DNA from 2 places in the Paenibacillus sp. J31P190 genome. Region 1 is predicted to be linked to the other one. Evidence: predicted binding sites of a transcription regulator. Region 1 holds the regulator's gene; the other holds the start of a gene.

The links. The regulator Rex, encoded in region 1, represses fermentation and respiration genes when NADH is low (regulators of the CRP and FNR family bind a similar motif). The targets are predictions, from matches to a motif close to TTGTGAAATATTTCACAA.
Region 2: the regulator Rex is predicted to act here: its motif matches at 1,723-1,740, upstream of AC58U0_RS13115 (nitrate/nitrite transporter).

Annotation. Positions count from the first base shown of each region.
Region 1 covers NZ_JCAUAS010000002.1:492,987-496,507, reverse strand. Annotated here, with positions in the region: gene dinG (ATP-dependent DNA helicase DinG) at 1-1,352, shown strand, start outside; gene AC58U0_RS05695 (redox-sensing transcriptional repressor Rex) at 1,355-1,975, shown strand; gene AC58U0_RS05690 (inorganic phosphate transporter) at 2,017-3,018, opposite strand; gene AC58U0_RS05685 (DUF47 domain-containing protein) at 3,083-3,521, opposite strand, start outside.
Region 2 covers NZ_JCAUAS010000005.1:339,305-342,825, reverse strand. Annotated here, with positions in the region: gene AC58U0_RS13125 (anthranilate phosphoribosyltransferase) at 1-647, opposite strand, end outside; gene AC58U0_RS13120 (ANTAR domain-containing response regulator) at 644-1,294, opposite strand; gene AC58U0_RS13115 (nitrate/nitrite transporter) at 1,756-2,997, shown strand; gene nirB (nitrite reductase large subunit NirB) at 3,253-3,521, shown strand, end outside.

The DNA.
Region 1 (3,521 bases):
GCGGCCAATTACCAATGCTGCGGTTTCGATTGCAGAAATCGGATGAGCAGCAGGAACGCGCGGCCGCTTGGAGTCAAACGATCGATGGGCTATTTCCCAAAATCGTGCAAATCAAAGAGGATTGGGATCGGCTTAGTGAAGCGCTCTATGAGCTGTTATCTTCTAGGAGCGATCCTTCGCAATCGGAAAACTCACAATACGTACTGCGGATGAAGCCTGAAACGCTTCCACCCGAGTGGCGAGAGCTTCTGATCATGGAAGACAATATTTATTTGAATGCGAATGATTTACTGCGCACGCTTGATAAATTGTTAAATGAAGTGAAGGACATGCAGGAAGTTTTTGGGGTCCAAGGTTTAGTCACTGATTTGAATGGCACGGTAAAGGAGCTGTATAACCATCGAGATGCCCTGCACTTTTTTATGAAAATGGCTGATGAGGGTTATGTGTATTGGATGGAAGCGGGTACCTATGCTAAATCGAAGTCACTGCAGCTCGTATCGGTGCCTACGGATGTAAGTGGCTTGCTGCAGCAGCATTTCTTTGAGACCAAAGACAGTATTATCCTGACCTCCGCGACGTTGTCTGTTAATAAATCTTTTCAATATTCAGCGGATCAATTAGGGTTAGTCATCCCTGAGGATGAAGAATCGGGCAAGCTGAAAACTGTTCAATTGCCATCTCCTTTTAATTATAGAGAACAGGCTCTCGTCGTCATTCCTCGGAACTTCCCAACAATCAAAGGTGCTGGTGATCCTGTTTTTATCAACGCACTTATTGAGTCGCTTAGCGATGTTGCGCGAATTACCAAAGGACGAATGTTGATTTTGTGCACTTCGAATCGTATGCTTAAGCAAATTTATGCCGGCATGAAGGATCTCTTGAAGCCACATGGGATCACCGTGCTCGGGCAGGGGGTAGACAGCGGTAATCGGAGTAAACTGACCCGGATGTTCCAAGATAACAAAATGTGCGTCCTACTGGGCACCAGCTCGTTCTGGGAGGGTGTCGATATTCCAGGAGATGCGCTAAGCTGTCTTGCTATTATAAGATTGCCGTTTCAACCGCCAAATCACCCTCTTGTTGAGGCTAAATGTGAAAATATTAAGAAGCGCAACGAAAATCCATTTATGAAATTTTCTGTGCCGCAGGCGGTCATTCGATTTAAGCAGGGCTTTGGCCGACTTGTTAGACGTGCAACCGATAAAGGCATCGTTATCATCTATGATACTCGTGTCATTGATACGTATTATGGCAAGCACTTCCTTTATTCATTGCCTGGTCCGAAGATTGAACATATGACGACCGAGCAAATGTTACCTAGGATTGAAGAGTGGATGGGGGAGGCATAGAGTTGAAAACACAAAAAATATCGGAAGCCGTCGTTCGAAGGCTGCCCATTTATTTACGCTTTCTGAATGAACTTGCAATGAAAAATGTATCGACGGTATCTTCGCAGGATTTGGGTCAAAAGCTCGATCTGAATCCGGCACAGATTCGTAAGGATTTGGCTTATTTCGGGGAATTTGGCAAAAAGGGAATTGGCTACGACATTGCTTACTTGATCGAGAAGATTAGACAGATCCTGAAGTTGGATCGACATATTCAAGTTGCTCTTGTTGGAGCGGGTAACCTAGGCCGTGCTTTATGCAATTATAATACTTACTTACGAAATGATATGAAGATTGTCGCTGTTTTTGATGCAATGCCAAGTAAGGCAGGGGAGTCGATTAACAATCTAATCGTTCAACCGATGCATGAGATGAAGAAGGTTTTATCCGAATTAGGCGTTCGTATCGGCATCATTACCGTTCCTGCGAACGAAGCTCAAAATGTAGCCAATCAATTCGTGGACTGCGGGATCGAAGCGATATTGAATTTTGCTCCGGTCATCATTAAAGTTCCTCCTGAGGTGCGTGTGCATCATGCGGATTTTACAACAGAATTGCAAAGTTTAGCTTATTATTTGGATTAGAAAAAGGCACGACCCAATTTACCTTGGGTCGTGCCTTTATTTTAGAAAATCAATCTGAACAATACGAAGTAGATCGAGAATGCGAGCGCGATGCTGATTGGAATTGTAATAACCCAAGTGATTAACATGCGGCCAACCGTGCCCCATTGAACTTCATGGAAACGCATGACACTGCCTGTCCCGATAATCGCGGAGGAAATAACATGCGTTGTGGACAATGGTTTACCCAAATGGGTAGAGAATTGAATAACGAGTGATGACGTCAAATCTGAGGCAAAGCCATTGATCGGCTCGATTTTAACAATCTTACCAGAAACGGTTTTAATAATTCGCCATCCACCGATGGATGTTCCAAGTCCCATGGCCAAAGCGGCAGCAATTTTCACCCACAGCGGCACTTCCAAGTCTGTTTGAACACCAGCTGCGACTAAACCAAACACGATAATGCCCATTGCTTTTTGTGCGTCGTTTCCACCATGGGAGTATGAAAGCAATCCCGCGGATAAAATTTGCAAGGTACGGAATACGCGATTTAGCTTCGATCTGGATGTATTCCCAGACCATAGAATGATGTACTTAATCAAGATCATAATTAAGTAACCTAGTCCGAAAGCAATAATGGGCGATAAAACCAAAATGATAATAATTTGAGTAAAACCACTCCAATTTACCGCATGAACCCCAGCGCCAGCGATAACAGCTCCAGCTAGAGAACCAAGGAGTGTATGCGAAGAAGAGGAAGGAATCGCCAGATACCAAGTCAACAGATTCCAAATGATAGCCGCAAGTAACGCAGCGATGACGATTTCAACGCCGTTTTCAATTTTGGCAGGATTGGCTATGCTTCCTCCAACGGTTTTGGCTACCTTAGAGGAAACCATGGCTCCGACGAAATTGAGTGTGGCTGCCATGGCGATGGCTACACGTGGACTTAAGGCACGTGTGGAGATCGAAGTTGCAATCGCATTAGCCGTATCGTGAAATCCATTAATAAAATCAAAAAGTAAGGCAAGTACAACGATAACGATTAAATAAGTTAACATGATTTCCTCCTAAGAGTTTTCCATTTGGAAAACTTTCTTCGTAGACATAGGACACGAGTGTGCCTTATGAATAGCGAAGTACAACGCTATCAAGGATATTGGCTACATCTTCACAAGCATCCGTTGTTTCTTCCAAACGCTCATAGATTTCTTTTAGTTTAAAATCTTCGTACGGGTCTTTACGTGTGATGAAAATTTGCCGAATCCCTTCACGCATCAAACGGTCTCCGTCATTCTCGAGGGAATTAATAGCAACCGTATGCTCGGGAATTTGCATATATTTTTTCTTAGCCAGAAGCTTGAAAGCATCCAGCATATGCTGGCAAGAGTCTACTATGACAGCCGAAAACTCTTTCATATAAGAATCTGTATGGGATACAGCAAGATAGTCGAAACGAGCAATTGTAGCTTCAATACCATCTGTTACATCATCAACTTTGGAGGCTAGAACCATAATGTCTTCACGATCAATCGGTGTAATAAATACTTTGTTTAAACCTTTA
Region 2 (3,521 bases), on a different contig from region 1:
ACGCCCAGTTCGATTAATAAATTGGTAATTTTCTCGAACACAGTGCCGTGAAATACACCGATAGCCATGAAGGGTGCTTCCGTAAAGCGCAGCAGTTTCTCTGCTGTGTTGAACACGGTCCGAAGACCGAGTTCCTTGCGCAGTTCGCGCAGCTCGCCGAGCGGTGCACACCAGCTCTCCGTTGGTACGAACAAGAAGCCTGTTCGCGCTGCAGCGGATATGAGCGCTTCACGTGATGCGTCAAGCGCGGGTACATCAAGTGCCGCTAGCACATCGGACAGCGTGATGCCCCATTTGGGCGGCATGCTCGGACTGCCGTGCAGCGTAGTGGGAAGTCCGCAGGCTGCGAGAACGAACGCGGTCGGTAAAGTCGCGATGAACGTGCGTGAGCGTCCATCATAAGGTCCGGCGCAATCCATGCTGCCGGGTACCGGATAGGTATGGATACGCTGGCGCAAGGCATCGATGAAAGCCTTCAACTCATCGGGGGATTCCATTTTGATACGTTCAGCAACGAGAAAAGCACCCATTTGAGCTTGTGTAGCGGCTCCGGTTAGGATGAGCTCTGCTGCTTGGGAAGCCTCTTCATAGGTAAGATCTCTGGCTCCGCGCTTTCCGCGGCCTACTTCTTTTAATAGAGATATCATCGTTTGCGACCTCCTTGGTTCTGATCCTGTAGTATTTGATATACCTTGACGATGGAGGTAGCGACGTCTACCATACGTTTACGTTCATTCATGGCTTGTTTGCGTAAAAAATCATAAGCTTCTGCTTCGGAGATACCCTTGATTTCACATAAGATTCGCTTAGCCTGATCGACCCATTTGCGCTCCTCCAGTTTGGAGAGAAGCTGTTCGCGCTCTTGATGCCATTCGGTTCGTTGGAAGTAATGATTCACACCAAGGAGCAGCGCACAGTGAATTTCTAGAGGACTCATCGTAGAACCGATCAAACCATCAATACCCGCGTCCATTCTACATTCATTAGAAGGAAAAGTGCGGGCATCGCACCACCAGAAAAGGGGGAGGCTGCGATGAGCAAGCACACGAGAGCGCCATGGCTCTACTTGATCAGGGCCTACTGATAATAATACGGCATCGACCTTGGGAATCATAAATGAAATTTCTTTTACATTAGATGCTACATATATGCGAAATCCCAAATCCTTCAATATCGCTTCAGGCAAGGATTCCTTTTCATTATCCGTAACATTCATATTGGTAGTCGACGACGAAGAGGAGGTAGCTGAGCGAGTTTGTTTAAACTCGTCGATCAGAATAAATGATTGTAACATTTGAATACCTCCTATCGTGGATAGCTTAAGACCAGATGGCAACTTCATGTGAGGTTTTGTGGATAAAATGATTTATTATACGGCATTACTATAGCATATGTATCTAAAATTTGTCGATATGTATTAGAAATCTCACATAAAATTTTTTGTGTTATGTTTATTGACACGACGGAAATGTCATACTATAATCAAATTAGAAATCGGCACAATGATGTGCCACTAACGAAGGCAATGGCGCCTATCCCCTTACAAATACGTAACCGGATAGGCTATTTATGTTCTTTTAACTGAAAATCATCTAACATGCTGTTCACGATGAAGTGGCAGCAGTGGCAAAGAGGCCGATAAGCATCCCGTACATGATGGGGGTTGTTTGTCGGCCTTTTCTGTCAAAGAACAGTCAAACACGTCTGGTAGGAAAAAAAAGAAGGCGAAAAGCCTCACAAAAGGAGAGGGAATGCATGGTTGATCGGAAAAGTTTTATGCAAGTGGGGCACAAAGGGTCATTGTTCAGTTCATTCTTATATTTTGACATGAGCTTCATGGTGTGGGTGCTTCTTGGGCCGCTAGCGGTTATTCTCGCTAATGATTTTCATCTGAATGCTGCCGAAAAGGCGAATCTCGTTGCATTGCCTACCTTGGGTGGAGCCGTACTTCGATTGGTGCTGGGTGTTCTGACAGATAAGATAGGTCCTAAGCTTACGGGACAAATCGGATTAACCTTAACCTTAGTACCTTTGTTCTGGGGATGGCAGTTTGCAGACACGATGGGTGATATGTACTTCGTTGCTCTGATGCTGGGTATCGCAGGAGCAAGTTTTGCGGCAGCATTACCACTTGCCAGCAGCTGGTACCCGCCGCAGTATCAAGGATTAGCGATGGGCATTGCAGGGGCAGGCAACAGTGGAACGATCTTCGCTACCTTATTTGCAAACCGAATTGCGCAGCATTATGGAGATTGGCATGTTGTTTTCGGCATTGCGATGATTCCGATTGTGTTAACCTTAATCATCTTTAGTGTCCTGGCAAAGGATAGCCCGAATAAACCAGCGCCCAAAACGATTAAGGAATACGGAAAAGTATTAAAACAGAAAGATGCCTGGTTGTTCTGTATTTTGTACAGCGTGACATTCGGCGGGTTCGTTGGAATGGCATCTTACTTGACCATCTTCTTTAATACGCAATATGGCCTTTCTCCAGTTAAAGCGGCTGATTTTACAACATTATGTGTAATCGGCGGCAGTTTCTTCCGACCAGTAGGCGGCTGGTTGGCAGACAAAATTGGCGGCATTCGGATGTTAATGGTCTTGTACGGCGTTGTCGCTTTGATGATGGCTGGCATTTCCACACTGCCATCACTTTCCTTAACAACGATTATGCTCTTCATCGCCATGATGTCCTTCGGTATGGGGAATGGATCCGTTTTTCAACTTGTTCCGCAGCGTTTCAAAGCTGAAATCGGCGTTATGACCGGAATCGTTGGAGCAGCAGGCGGTCTGGGCGGATACTTCTTGCCCAAGATTCTAGGTAACTTGAAACTAACGACAGGTTCTTTTACACCAGGCTTCCTAATCTTAAGTGCTATTGCGATTACATGTCTCTTGTTGATCGCTATTGTGCAAGGGCAATGGAAGCGTACTTGGATCGGCGAAGGCGGCAAAGTGAAGGCAACTCCTGCTTCTATGGATAGTGTGCATGCATAAGTAATAAGTTCAAGCCGCTGGTCGTATGGCCAGCGGCACAAGAGTAAAAGCTTTTGCGCATGCAGCTTGATAGTCCAGGCTGCATGCGCAAAGACGTTTACGACTAACCGTCTTTGGTAGTTCAGATTGAACTACTCAAGCTCCATATCCCAATTTTGTCATTTGGGAGCGTGAGCTCCCGGATGGCCCTTTTTTAACGGATGTGGATAAGAAAAATGGGATATAGAGATACACATAATAGAGAGGAAGATGGCCATGACTCAAAAAGAAAAGTTGGTAGTAGTCGGAAACGGTATGGCGGGCGTTAACGCCGTTGAACATTTACTTAAACTTACTCCTGATAAATATGAGGTTACGATTTTTGGCAGTGAACCGCATCCGAACTATAACCGGATTTTGTTGTCCTACGTACTTGCGGGGGATTCTAAAGTAGAGGATATCGTCATTCATCCATATGAATGGTATGCGAATAACCACATCACCTTGCACACCAACCAAACGATTACAGACATTGATACTGCAGC